DNA from 4 places in the Actinomadura sp. NTSP31 genome. Region 4 is predicted to be linked to each of the others. Evidence: riboswitches for the same ligand, from Rfam matches in the RefSeq annotation. Region 4 holds a riboswitch; each other region holds the start of a gene.

What was found. Region 4 has a riboswitch for cyclic di-AMP ahead of ACA514_RS15565 (NlpC/P60 family protein). Riboswitches for the same ligand answer to the same signal wherever they lie in the genome.
Region 1: it holds a riboswitch for cyclic di-AMP, as region 4 does, so the genes downstream of both, ACA514_RS17545 (CHAP domain-containing protein) here and ACA514_RS15565 (NlpC/P60 family protein) in region 4, are expected to answer to the same signal.
Region 2: it holds a riboswitch for cyclic di-AMP, as region 4 does, so the genes downstream of both, ACA514_RS28980 (NlpC/P60 family protein) here and ACA514_RS15565 (NlpC/P60 family protein) in region 4, are expected to answer to the same signal.
Region 3: it holds a riboswitch for cyclic di-AMP, as region 4 does, so the genes downstream of both, ACA514_RS21790 (CHAP domain-containing protein) here and ACA514_RS15565 (NlpC/P60 family protein) in region 4, are expected to answer to the same signal.

What each region holds. Positions count from the first base shown of each region.
Region 1 covers NZ_JBGNUT010000009.1:139,148-142,348, reverse strand. Annotated here, with positions in the region: gene ACA514_RS17550 (PP2C family protein-serine/threonine phosphatase) at 1-577, shown strand, start outside; cyclic di-AMP (ydaO/yuaA leader) riboswitch at 1,061-1,218, shown strand; gene ACA514_RS17545 (CHAP domain-containing protein) at 1,229-2,038, shown strand; gene ACA514_RS17540 (CDP-glycerol glycerophosphotransferase family protein) at 2,240-3,201, shown strand, end outside.
Region 2 covers NZ_JBGNUT010000019.1:20,614-23,814, reverse strand. Annotated here, with positions in the region: gene typA (translational GTPase TypA) at 1-1,458, opposite strand, end outside; cyclic di-AMP (ydaO/yuaA leader) riboswitch at 1,666-1,792, shown strand; gene ACA514_RS28980 (NlpC/P60 family protein) at 1,800-2,828, shown strand; gene ACA514_RS28975 ((deoxy)nucleoside triphosphate pyrophosphohydrolase) at 2,841-3,201, opposite strand, start outside.
Region 3 covers NZ_JBGNUT010000012.1:185,067-188,267, reverse strand. Annotated here, with positions in the region: gene ACA514_RS21795 (FG-GAP-like repeat-containing protein) at 1-805, shown strand, start outside; cyclic di-AMP (ydaO/yuaA leader) riboswitch at 1,086-1,238, shown strand; gene ACA514_RS21790 (CHAP domain-containing protein) at 1,255-1,962, shown strand; gene ACA514_RS21785 (hypothetical protein) at 2,161-2,763, shown strand; gene ACA514_RS21780 (hypothetical protein) at 3,115-3,201, shown strand, end outside.
Region 4 covers NZ_JBGNUT010000008.1:61,684-64,884, reverse strand. Annotated here, with positions in the region: gene ACA514_RS15580 (RDD family protein) at 1-113, opposite strand, end outside; gene ACA514_RS15575 (RDD family protein) at 121-963, opposite strand; gene ACA514_RS15570 (amino-acid N-acetyltransferase) at 969-1,499, opposite strand; cyclic di-AMP (ydaO/yuaA leader) riboswitch at 1,740-1,931, shown strand; gene ACA514_RS15565 (NlpC/P60 family protein) at 1,935-2,912, shown strand.

The sequences.
Region 1 (3,201 bases), on a different contig from region 4:
GTTCGCCACCCGGGTGATGCCGGACGGCCGGGCGCTGTTCGCGATCGGGGACGCGGCGGGGCACGGCCTGCCGGCCGCGGCCGCCATGGCGCGCAGCCGCAACGGGCTGCTGGGCCTGTCGTGCACGGGCGAGCCGGCGGGGCGGCTGGTGGGCTGGCTGAACGAGCTGGTCGGCAGCATGGACCCGCCGGCGACGGGCACCGCCCTCGTGGGGCATTACCGGCCGGACCGGCACGTCATGGAATGGACGTGCGCCGGGCACCTGCCGCCGATCCTGGTGCGGGACGGCCACGCCGAGCCGCTGGAGGTCCATCGCGACCCGCTGCTCGGCGCCCTGCCGGACTGGGAGTACAAGACGATCTCCACGGAACTGCGGCCGGGGGATCTGATCTTCCTTTACACCGACGGCCTGGTCGAGCGCCGCGACGCCGATCTGGACGAGCGGATAGCGCGGCTCACCGGCATTCTGCGGGATTCCTCGGCGGGGCCGGAGCTGGCGCTGGACGAGGTGCTCGCGCGGATGGAGCACGACCGGGCGGCCGACGACACCACGATGTTCGCCCTGCACGTGGAGTGACCATCCCCCTGGTCGGGGCCGGCCGGCGGCCGGGGGTGATGCACAGCACACCGGCTCGGGAAGGCGGGGCCGGTGTGATCTGCGACGCGCGCCGGTCCGGGTCCGGGCGACCGAGTCCGCCCGGCGCCATTTGATCATTTTACCTTTTCGGGCGCTCGCGGCGGTTATCGGCATCGCCCTTCCCATAAGGGTTTCCGGCGCCCCGGAGAAAGATCGCAGAGACCGCGCGCCCGGGGGTGCTCGATCATCTCGCGGAGGGGTGCTGACCAGGCAAAAGATCCTTTTGCTCCTGGTTTGCTTTTCCGCTGAGCATTGGTACCTTCTTTCCCGAATCACGCAGCGCGTTCCATGCGTTGCACGCCGGCCGCTTCCATGCGCGGCCGAGGGTCGCGGAGCGGGCTCCGCACGCGACGCGCGCCACACGATGCGCGCCCTCCTCGAGATCAGTCGCTGAGATACATCCGAATATCCGGCACCGCGTTCCGCGGTGCGAGGCCGAGTCCGTCCAGGTCCACCCGACCGGACGGAGCCGGGGACCCAAGGTTCCAGGGGTGAATCGGCGCGTCCGTCAGTACGCGCCGTAGGGCTCTTCCATGCCCGAATCCGTCAGCTAACCCGGTAGGCGTCATGGGAGACAAGGAGATTCCCTGCATGACCGGTCGTTTCGATCGTCTTTTCGAGAACATCGCCCCCCGACTGAGCGCGCTGCGCCTGAACGGCGCCGCCCCCCGCGCCGCGCTCGCCCGCATGAGCCCCGAGGACCGGGCCGTGGGCGTCGCCGTGGCGGGTGTGATGGCCGGGGCGGTCGGGCTCGCGATCTTCAACCCCCTGAGCGGGGACACCGCGTCCGCCGAGACCCCCGCGCAGGCCGCCGCCGCGGTCAGCCGCGAGGGGGCGGTCGCCGGCAGGTCCGAGCACGTCAAGTCCGAGCGGTCCGAGTCCGGGCGCTCGGCGCGCAAGGCGGGCACGGTCGCCGCGTCGACCGTGATCAAGCTGGCGAAGTCGCAGGTCGGCGTGGAGGAGGGCCGGAACGGGTCCACCAAGTACGCGGACTGGTACGCCTCCACCCCGCACGCCGCGGTGACCGCCCGGCGCGACGGCGGCAGCGTCGGCGACTACAAGGGCGCCGAGTGGTGCGACATGTTCGTCTCCTGGCTCAGCGCGCAGACCGGCGTGCGGAACATGGGCTGGGACGCCTACACCGTCCAGCACGCCAGTTGGTTCAAGGACGAGGGCAAGTGGGGCACGAAGGCCCGCCCGGGCGCGGTCGTGTTCTTCGACTGGCAGAACGGGTCCCGCGGCGGGATCGACGGCATCGACCACGTCGGCCTCGTCGTCAAGGACAACGGCAACGGGACGATCAGCACGGTCGAGGGCAACACCGGCAATGCCGTCCAGGAGAAGGTCCGCGACAAGTCCGAAGTCGTCGGCTACGGATACCCGGACTACGCCAAGTCCTGATCGTCGCCACCGCGCGGAAAAGATCGTTTCGTGCGGAAAGAAGGCGCCCGGTTCCGGCCGGGCGCCTTTGGCGTTCCCGGGTGATCTGCCGGGTCCTGTCGGGTAATGCTAAGCATTGACAGCTTTTGATCAGAGTTGGCCCTTGACGCCTCCTTGCGGGAAAGGAATCCCTGCACGCCGAGGAGCGGAAGGGGATGGCCCATGCGGGTGCGCCCGGATGTCAGCGTGGTGGTGATCGCCTACAACGACGCCCGGCGGCTGCCGCGGGCGGTCGCCTCGTCGCTGGCGCAGTCGCTGGGCGGCGTCGAGACCGTGGTCGTCGACGACGCGAGCACCGACGCCACCGGGGAGGCCGCCGACCGGCTCGCCGCCGCGCACCCCGGCCGGGTCCGGGCGGTGCACCTGCCGGTCAACTCCGGGGGCTGCGGCCGGCCGCGCAACGTCGGCGTCGAACGCTCGGACGGCCGGTACGTGATGTTCCTCGACAGCGACGACCTGCTCGACCCGCACGCCTGCCTCAACCTGCTCTCGGCCGCGCAGGAGAGCGGCGCGGACCTGGTCTCCGGGCGCTGCGACCGGGTCTTCCTGGACCTGCCCGAGAACGCCAAGGACCGGGTCCGACCCTGGTATCCGTGGCTGTACCAGCGGAGCACGGTGTACGGGTCGCTGGAGGAGAACCCCGACCTGCTCTACGACACGCTGTCGACCAACAAGCTCTACCGGCGGGACTTCCTGGAGGACGGCGCGCTCCGGTTCGTCGAGCGGCTGCACTACGAGGATTTGCTGTTCAGCGCCGAGGCCTACTTGGCGGCGCGACGCACGGCCCTGATCCCGCACCGGGTCTACAACTGGCTGGTCCGAGACCGGACGGTGATGCCGACGATCTCCAACCGGCGGGACGAGCTGCACAACTTCGCCGACCGGCTGGAGATCCACCGGCGCATCGACATGCTGTTCGAGCTGCGCGGCGCGGACGGGCTGAAGCACGCCAAGGACGTCAAGTTCGTCAATCACGACCTGCTGCTCTACCTGCGCGAGCTGCGCGACCGCGACCCGGTCTACCGGGCCCGGTTCCTGGATCTGGCCGCCGGCTACCTGGCCGGGCTGGACCCGGTGGTGTTCGAGGCCGCGAACCCGCTGCCCGCGATCGCCGCCTACCTGAT
Region 2 (3,201 bases), on a different contig from region 4:
GAACCACGGCTCGTAGGACTCGAACACGTGGTGCGCCATGCCGGTGCCGCGCGTCTCGGTCATGAACTCGGTGCGGAACCCGATCAGGCCGCGCGCCGGGACCAGGAACTCCATCCGGATCCAGCCGGTGCCGTGGTTGGTCATGTGCTCCATGCGGCCCTTGCGGACCGCCATGAGCTGCGTCACCGCGCCGAGGTGCTCCTCGGGGATGTCGACGGTGAGCCGCTCGACCGGCTCGTGCTTCTTCCCGCCGATCTCCTTGGCGACCACCTGCGGCTTGCCGACGGTCAGCTCGTAGCCCTCCCGGCGCATGTTCTCCACCAGGATCGCGAGGGCCAGCTCACCGCGGCCCTGCACCTCCCAGGTGTCCGGGCGCTCGGTCGGCAGCACCTTGATCGACACGTTGCCGACCAGCTCCCGGTCGAGCCGGTCCTTCACCATCCGGGCGGTGACCTTGGTGCCCTTCTCGCGGCCCGCCAGCGGGCCGGTGTTGGTGCCGATCGTCATGGAGATCGCCGGCTCGTCCACCGTGATCAGCGGCAGCGGGCGCGGGTCCTCCGCGTCGGCGATGGTGTCGCCGATCATGATCTCCGGGATGCCGGCGATCGCGATGATGTCGCCCGGCCCCGCCTCGTCGGCGGGCTTGCGGGCCAGCGCCTCCGTCATCAGCAGCTCGGTGATCCGCACCTTCTCGATGCTGCCGTCGTGCCGGCACCAGGCGACCTGCTGGCCCTTCTTGATCGTCCCGGCGTGCACCCGGCACAGCGCGATCCGGCCGAGGTAGCTGGAGGCGTCCAGGTTCGTCACGTGCGCCTGCAGCGGCGCGTCCGGGTCGTAGGACGGCGCCGGGATCGTCTCGGTGATCACCGAGAACAGCGGCTCCAGGTCCTCGCTGTCGGGCATGCCGCCGTCGGCGGGCTTGGCCAGCGACGCGCGCCCGGCCCGGCCCGAGGCGTACACGATCGGGAAGTCGATCTGCTCCTCGGTGGCGTCGAGGTCCATGAACAGCTCGTACGTCTCGTCCACGACCTCGTCGATGCGGGCGTCGGGACGGTCGGTCTTGTTCACCACCAGGATCACCGGCAGCTTGGCCTCCAGGGCCTTGCGCAGCACGAACCGGGTCTGCGGCAGCGGGCCCTCGCTGGCGTCCACCAGCAGGACGACGCCGTCCACCATGGACAGGCCGCGCTCGACCTCGCCGCCGAAGTCGGCGTGGCCGGGCGTGTCGATGATGTTGATGGTCATGCCGTTGTGCCGGACGGCGGTGTTCTTGGCGAGAATGGTGATGCCCTTCTCGCGCTCCAGGTCGTTGGAGTCCATGACGCGGTCGTCGACGTCCTGGTTCTCGCGGAAGGCACCTGACTGCCAGAGCATGGCGTCGACCAGCGTCGTCTTGCCGTGGTCGACATGGGCGACGATCGCGACGTTCCGGAGGTCGTCGCGCGTGGAGATGGGCATGCGGGCTCGCCTTGCGTGAGAGTTCGGGAGTCGCCGCAGACGCGCGGCTGCCTTCATTCTACTTGCCGCACGGCGCAACCCGCTCCGAGCCGCCCGTCCCGTCGCTCCCAGCGGCCCCGATTGGCCATCTTTGCCCATCCTTTGTAATCTTCCCGAGATCCGGTCGTCCGGAGCCCCACCCCCCGGGGCTGCGGCCGGACCGCCGAATCCACCGCGGCACCCACCCGCGGACGAACCGGGGACCCATCCCCCTGGGGTGAATCGACGCACGTCGTAGGGCGACTCCTGGCCCGAACCCGTCAGCTAACCCGGTAGGCGAGCAAGGAGAGGAGAACACCGGCTTGGCACCGGACCCCCGTTCCCGGCGGCGCATCGCGCCCGCCGCGGCAGCCGGCGTGCTGCTGGTCGCCGGCCTCGGCGCCACCGCGCCCGTCGCCGCGCACGCCGCGACCCCCTTCGGCCCCGCCGCCGCACCGTCGGCCACCGGCACGCCCAGTCCCCTCCCCACCACGGAGAAGGGCCTGAAGCAGAGCCTGAAAGAGCTGAACGACGAGGCGGAGACGCTCACCGAGCAGTACAACAAGACGCGCGTCGACCTCGGCCACGCCGTCAAGGCCGAGCAGGCCGCCGCCAAGTACGCGCAGCAGCTGGTCAAGCAGACCGCGCCCGCCCGGCAGCGGCTCGCCCAGCTGGCCGCCGCCAACTACATGAGCGGCGGGCCCGACGCGATCTTCAGCTCCGGCGGCAGCGCCGACAGCCTGTCCGACTCCGCCTACCTCCAGCAGAACCAGGCCACCACCGTCCTCGCCCTGCAGAAGCAGGTCGACCAGGCCGAGGCCGCCCAGCGCGCCGCGCAGGACCGCACCGAGCAGGTCAAGCAGGCCCAGGCCAAGGTGCAGACGGCGCGCAAGGCCGCCAAGGCCAAGGTGGACGAGGTCGTGAAGCGCCTCGACAAGCTGACCACCACCCACACCACCGACCCCAAGTCCGGCCTCACCGCCACGATCAAGGGCTCGGACCTGCCCGCGAAGATGGCCCGCAAGGCCCTCACCAAGCTCGGCAGCCCCTACGTCTGGGGCGCCGCCGGCCCGAGCTCCTTCGACTGCTCCGGCCTCGTCGTCTGGGCCTACGCCCAGGTCGGCAAGTCGGGCCTGCCGCACTACACCGGCGACCTGTACCAGCTCGGCAGCAAGGTCTCCCGCGGCTCGCTGCGCGCCGGCGACCTGGTGTACTTCGGCAGCAACCTGCACCACATGGGCATCTACGTCGGCGACGGCAAGTTCCTGCAGGCCCCGCAGACCGGCGATGTGGTGAAGATCTCCAAACTGTCCACCCGGTCCGACTACGCGGGCGCGAACCGGATCTCCTAGGGAGCCGCCGCCTCAGCGCAGGTCGGGTTCCAGTTCGGCGATGACGGGGCGGTCGCCGGGGAGCCAGGCCACGTCGTACAGATCGTCGCGGGCGAGCCAGCGCAGGGCCAGATGCTCCAGGGCCTGCGGCTCGCCCTCGACGATCTCGGCGGTCCAGACGCGCAGCAGGGCGCGCTCGCTCAGCCGCCAGTCGCCGCCGACGCGGCGGAGCGGGCGGATCTTGATCGCGAGCTCCTCGTGGCACTCGCGGACCACGGCGTCCTCGTCGGACTCGCCCGGGTCCACCTTGCCGCCCGGCAGCTCCCAGCCGCCGGCCATGTGCGGCGGTTCGGCCCGCTGGGCGGCGAGCAGCCGCCCGTCCCGGATGATCGCC
Region 3 (3,201 bases), on a different contig from region 4:
CTTCCACGCGGACGGGACGCCCGTGCCGGGCTGGCCCGTCCGGCTGTCATCGGTCATGACCTTCTACGGGAGCGCCCAGGAGTTCATCACCGAGGGCGTCAACCAGCCCGTGACGGCCGACGTGGACGGCGACGGCAAGGACGAAGTGGCCACGGGTCCGTCGTTCGGCCCCACCTACCTGATCTCCGGCACCGGCAAGATCCTGCGCGACTTCGGCCCGCTCGCCAACCCCGCCCTGGACCCGTCCGCCGTGCTCGGCGGCCATCTGCCCGCCGACGTCCCGCTCTCCTTCACCACCTCCGGGGCCTTCGGCCGGTTCGGGCCGCTGAACCGGCTGGGCTACACCGAGGGCGGATCGGGGGCCGCGTCCCTGGTCGCCGCGCTGCTGTTCCCCGGCAGCGGGCAGCCGATCGGCAACTACCAGCGCGGCTACGACGCCGCCACGGCCCTGCCCGTGCCAGGCTTCCCGCAGCGCCGCACGGGCCTGGCCTTCCTCGGCTCGCCGATCATCGTGGACGTCACCGGCGACGGCCGCGCCGAGGTCGTCGGCGGCGGCGACACATCCACTTTGCACGCCTTCGGAGGGTCCGGGCAGGCCGCCGGGTTCCCGCTGTTCACCGGCGGCTGGACGATCTGGTCCCCGTCCGCGGGGGATCTGGACGGCGATGGTAAAACCGATCTTGTTGTCTCCACCCGCGAGGGTTACCTGTTTGCGTGGGCAACCGCAGGTAAAGCCGCGGGCCCGCAGTGGTCCACCTACCACCACGACGACCGGCGTACCGGGCGATACGGCCCCCCGGATTGACCCGCCGGAGGCCCCGCATCCCTCCAGGCGCGAGATCATCCGAACTTTTTTTGGTGCCGGCGGACTGGCCGTGAGCCCCCGCGTGGTGGGGGTTTTGGGTTGTCTTTGCTGGTGGGCCTGTGGTTTGGGGTGGGCTTGACGAAATATGGGGTGGGTTGAACCTGTTGTGGATGTGTGACCGACGGGGAAGCCCGTCCGGGGCGCCCGCTTCGATCTGACGAAGGGCGCATCGAGTCCCTGATCATCAGGACGGCCGATCAAGGCACGTCCGCCGCCGAGTCCGCACACAGCGCCGATCTTCAAAGGCCACGCGGAGCCGGGGACCCACCGAAACACCGGGGTGAATCCGCACCCCCGCATGCGCGGGGTGACGGTAGGGCCACTTCCACGCCCGAACCCGACAGCTAACCCGGTAGGCGGACTGGAAGAACCTCAGGAGAACCCTTCTCATGACCGCTCCCACCTTCGATCTGACCAAGCGCATCGGCACCCGTGTCGCCGCCGGCGCCGTGCTGTCTGTGGCCGGCGCGTTCGGCATCGCCTCCCTCACCCCGGCGGCGCACGCCGACACCAAGCCCGCGCAGCCCGCGAACACCGTGCACGTCGCCGCCGTCTCCAAGGCCGACACCAAGGGCGCCGAGGGCGCTGCGGCCGGTGCCAGCAGCGGTAAGGCCGGTGCTTCGGCGCAGGACGTGATCAAGCTGGCGCGTACCCAGGTCGGGACGCACGAGGACGCCTCGGGTAACAGCAAGTTCAACGACTGGTACGTCGATTCCTCGCTGGGTCAGCTCAACGCCCACCGGATCGGTGCCAAGAGCGCCTCGGTCTACAAGGGCCAGTCCTGGTGCGACATGTTCGTGTCCTGGCTGGGCCAGAACACCGGCGCCAAGGGCATGGGCGCTGACGCCTACACCGTCAGCCACGCCCAGTGGTTCAAAAAGACCGGCCGCTTCGGGCAGACCGCCAAGCCCGGCGCCGTGGTGTTCTTCGCCTGGAACGGCGGCGGCATCAAGGGCATCGACCACGTCGGCATCGTGGTGAAGGACAACCACGACGGCACCATCAACACCATCGAGGGCAACACCGGCAACGCCGTCAAGGAAAAGGTCCGCGACACCTCCACCGTCGCCGGCTACGGCTACCCCGAATACCGGTAACCCCGGCGGGGCCGCACCACGGCCCCCCGCCCTCCCCCTTTCTTCCCGCACCGTCCAGTGGTGCTTCCCCCCTTCCTCCCCCCGCGCGATCACGACCGCGTGCCGCGCACCGGACCCCGTCACGCCCGAACGGTGTGACTCCTCATGCCCTGAGCGGCGTGACCCCCCGGTGCCTGGACCACCGAGCGAAGGATGCACATGCAGCAGCGAGCCATCGACACCGCCCTGTCCGCCCTGACCGGTACCGCCCTGGCGGGCCTGCTGGTCGCGGGCGTGGCGGTCGAGAGCGCCCACGGCGCCCCGGCGGACCAGCCGATGGCGCACCACACCACCTCCCAGCAGGCGACCGGGCACCACACCACCGGCCACACCACCGGCCACACCGCCGGCAAGGCCGCGACCAAGACCCGCGGCGTGCTGTCGGGCAGCACCACCGCGTCCTACTTCTGGGACGACGGCTCGGGTGTGAACGGTGACACCGGCGCCCCCGCCAGCGGCAAGCCGATGCAAAAGGGCCTGTTCGCCAGCCCCAGCTGGCCCATGAACACCAAGGTCAAGGTCACCTACAACGGCCGCAGCGTCACCGGCTTTGTCGGCGACCGCGGCCCCGGCGAGCCCTCGCACCGCGGTGTCATGCTCGACCTGGACACCTACACCTTCCGTCACCTGGTCGACGGCCACAAGCCGAGCAGCAAGTACGACACCGGCACCTCGGTCGGCCACCTCAAGGGCGTCAAGTACCAGGTCCTGTCCTGGGGCCACGGCGCCGGCAAGAAGGGCACCCCCAAGCCCCTCGGGTAACGAATGAACGAAAAGGGCGGCATCCCACTCGGGATGCCGCCCTTTTCGCGTCCCGGGTCGCGCCGTCAGGAACTTGAACCCCGAACTCGTCACCGACAGCGGCGTCACCGAGCTGCTTCCGGTGGTGGTGACGTCCCAGCACGCGCTGCCCGGGCTGGGCGGTCGGCTGCTGGATCTGGACGTGCTGCGCCCAGCCGAGGCACGCGAGATGCTGGGGCGGCTGCTGGCGCTGCACGTCGGCGTTCCCGATCCCGCCTCACCGAGCAGGTCGCGGGCACCGAGCGGCTGGTGGGGTTGTGCGGCGCTGCCGGCCGCCCACCCCGCAAACCCCTGGCCGCCACCCTGGCGCGGTTGGAGGCCGCAACGATGCTCACGGCCCGCGACCTCGCCCGGGGGCTCGACATCACTCGGACCAGCGCCGACTCCGTCGACGGCACG
Region 4 (3,201 bases):
GCGAGCGCCGGGCCGTCCCCGTCCTCCTGCGGTGGGGACCCGTCGTTCTGGAGGCCGCTCTCCGGCCCGGACGGCTCCTCCGACCCCTGTGCCGGCGTTTGCGATGTCGCCATCGCGGACCTACTCCGTGTACTCGGCGTACTCGCCGTACCCGACGCGCTCGTCGATGACGAGGGTGTCGGCGAAGCGGTCGTGCAGCGCCTGGTGCAGCGGCTGGTCCCAGATGGCCCAGAGGTAGGCCATCAGGGCACCCGCCCAGACCAGCACCATCCCGTAGGCGAAGTACTGCCACACCATCACGGCCAGCACGAGGAAGAAGAAGACGCCGATCTGGTAGGCGACGTGGGTGATGGCGGCCCGCCACACGGCCTGCGTCGTCGTCAGCGGGTTCCCGGCGGGACGGGCCTGGACGACACCGATGCCCAAGAAGCGCTTGCCGAGTGTCCGGCCCCACATGGACAGCTGTACGGCCTCGTAAATGAACGGCAATACCGACAGGACCGCGAACAGCGTGAAGATGATGGGCCAGTTCCAGATGCCGCCCTCGTCCTCCGTCTTGCTGCCGGGCTTGCCCAGCCCGAACGCGCCGATCGTGATGGGAAGGACGAGCGCGAACCCGAAGACCGCGACGAGCGCGTTGTCGATGAGCCGGGCCCCCGCGCGCCGCATGATGGGCGCCAGCGGCATGTCCCCGCCGGAGGCGCCGCCGTACTGGTCGTAGGCCGGCTGCTCATAGGACTCGTACGACGGCTGCTGCCACTGGTCCTGCTGCGGGTTCTGCCACTGCTGCTGGTGGGACGGAGGCTGCTGCTGTTGCTGCCACTGCTGCGCGGGCGGTTGGGCCTGCCCCTGCCGCTCGGGCTGCTGCCATTGCGGGGAACCCTGGTACGGGGGCGGCGGTCCGTACGAACCCTGCCCCTGCGGCGGCTGGTAGGGCCGCCCGCGGTTGGGGGAATCACTCATCTGGGTCAGTCCTCCAGGCGAAGCAACATCCGGGTGTTTCCCAACGTATTGGGCTTGACCCTGTCGAGGTCCAAGAACTCTGCAACGCCTTCGTCGTAGGAGCGGAGGAGTTCCTCGTACACCTCTGGCGCCACCGGAGTACCGAGGATCTGCTGGAAACCATGGCGCGCGAAGAACTCCACTTCGAAGGTAAGACAGAACACCCGCCGGACGCCGAGTTCCCGCGCGGTCTCCAGGAGCCGCGCGACGATGCGGTGCCCGATCCCGCGGCCGCCGTACCCCTTGTCGACGGCGACCGAGCGGACCTCCGCCAGGTCCTCCCACATCACGTGGAGGGCCCCGCACGCCACGATGGGGCCGGCCTCCCCGGGGCCCGCGCCCTCGACGTCCTCGGCGACCCAGTACTCCTGGACGTCCTCGTACAGCTTCACCGTGGACTTCTTGAGCAGGCGTCGCCCCGACCCGGCGTACAGATCGACCAGCCTGCGGATCCCCTGAACGTCGGCGGTACGGGCACGCCTGATCACGACTTCCACAAACAGGCGAGGTTACCGAACACCCCGCCCGTTCCCTGCCACCGGCGGCCGTGCCGGACCCACCGCACCGCACTGGCCCCAGATTTCCCGCCGGCCCGCCAAGGGCCGTCAAACCCGGCGTTAACCCCGCGCACCGTCCGCCACGACCTGCGAATTCGCATGTTCTGGTTGGCATCCCCTGGCGGTTCCGTTAGTGTCCCGCTCTGACGTCGGCCTTCCGTGAAACGGAGGCCGCACCGCCGAGTCCACGGGCCGCAGCCGGCGCCCCGAGGAGCCGGGGACCCACTTTCGGAGCGTTCGGGGGACCGCCCCCGCCGATGCCGTCTGGGGTGAATCCGCAGCCGCGTGGACCCATATCCGCGCGCGGTAGCGGACGGGCTGCTCCGGCCCGAACCCGTCAGCTAACTCGGTAGGCGGACAAGGAGAGGAGATTTGGTGCGGACGGCTCGTTTCCGCGTCCGGGCGCTCACGATCGCCGGCGCGCTCACCGCCCTTTCCATCACACCCCACGTGGTGGCCCCCCATTCGTTCCCCATCGCGCACGCGGACCCCGACCCGTCGGCCAAGGAGCTGAAGGACCAGGCGGTCAAGCTCGCGGACCAGCTGGAGCAGCTCACCGAGCAGTACAACGGCCTGAAGGTGAAGCTGCAGCAGTCGCAGCGGGCGGCGAAGGTCGCCGCCACCAACGCCACGCGCCAGCAGAAGTCCCTGGAGGGCCTGCGCGAGAAGGTCGGCGCCCTGGCCGCCACCAGCTACATGCAGGGCGGCACCGACCCCACGGTCTCGTTCATCTCCGCCCAGGACCCGCAGGCCGTTCTGGACCAGGCCGCGACGCTCAACTACTTCGCCACCCAGGACAGCACCCAGGTCCTCGGCCTCATGCAGGCGATGCAGTCCGCCCAGCGCGCGCGCAAGTCCGCGGAGGAGCGCACCCAGCAGGTGACGCAGCTGAAGACGCAGCTCACCGAGCAGAAGAAGAAGGTCACCTCCGCCTACGAGAAGGTCCGCGGCAAGGCCGTCAAGAAGGACCCGGCCCTGCTGGCGAAGCTGCCCGTCATCGGCGACGGCAAGGCCGCGCAGGCGCTGCGGTACGCGATGGCCAAGCTCGGCAGCCCGTACGTCTGGGGCGCGGCGGGCCCGACCACGTTCGACTGCTCGGGCCTGACGATGTGGGCCTACAAGCAGGTCGGCATCAACCTGCCGCACTACACCGGCAGCCAGTGGAACGCCGGGACCCACGTCTCGGAGAGCCAGATGAGGCCGGGCGACCTGATCTTCTTCTACTCCGACCTGCACCACATGGGGATGTACGTCGGCGGCGGCAAGATGATCCACGCTCCCCATACCGGCGACGTGGTCCGCATAGCGTCCCTGTCCGGCCGCCCCATAGCCGGCGTAGTCCGAGTCGCGTAACCCCCCGCCAACAACCGCGACCCCGCAGGACCGCAACGGAAACGCGTCCTAACCCGAGCCCGGGCGGACCTGAGCGTTGCGATCGCATGCGAAGCCAGATTCGAGCTTGCGAGAATCTGATCGCGCAGCGAGCCCCCAGGGCGAGTCGGAGCGATGCTGCGATCGCCGCTTTGCCCGCCGAAGGGAGGCCCCCCAGGGCCGACCGCCAAGGGCAAAGCAATGAACTCGTCCCGCGGCGGCGCTTCTGCCAGGGACCTACCTGTCAGGGGTTCGGCGCCGCCGCTGCGGG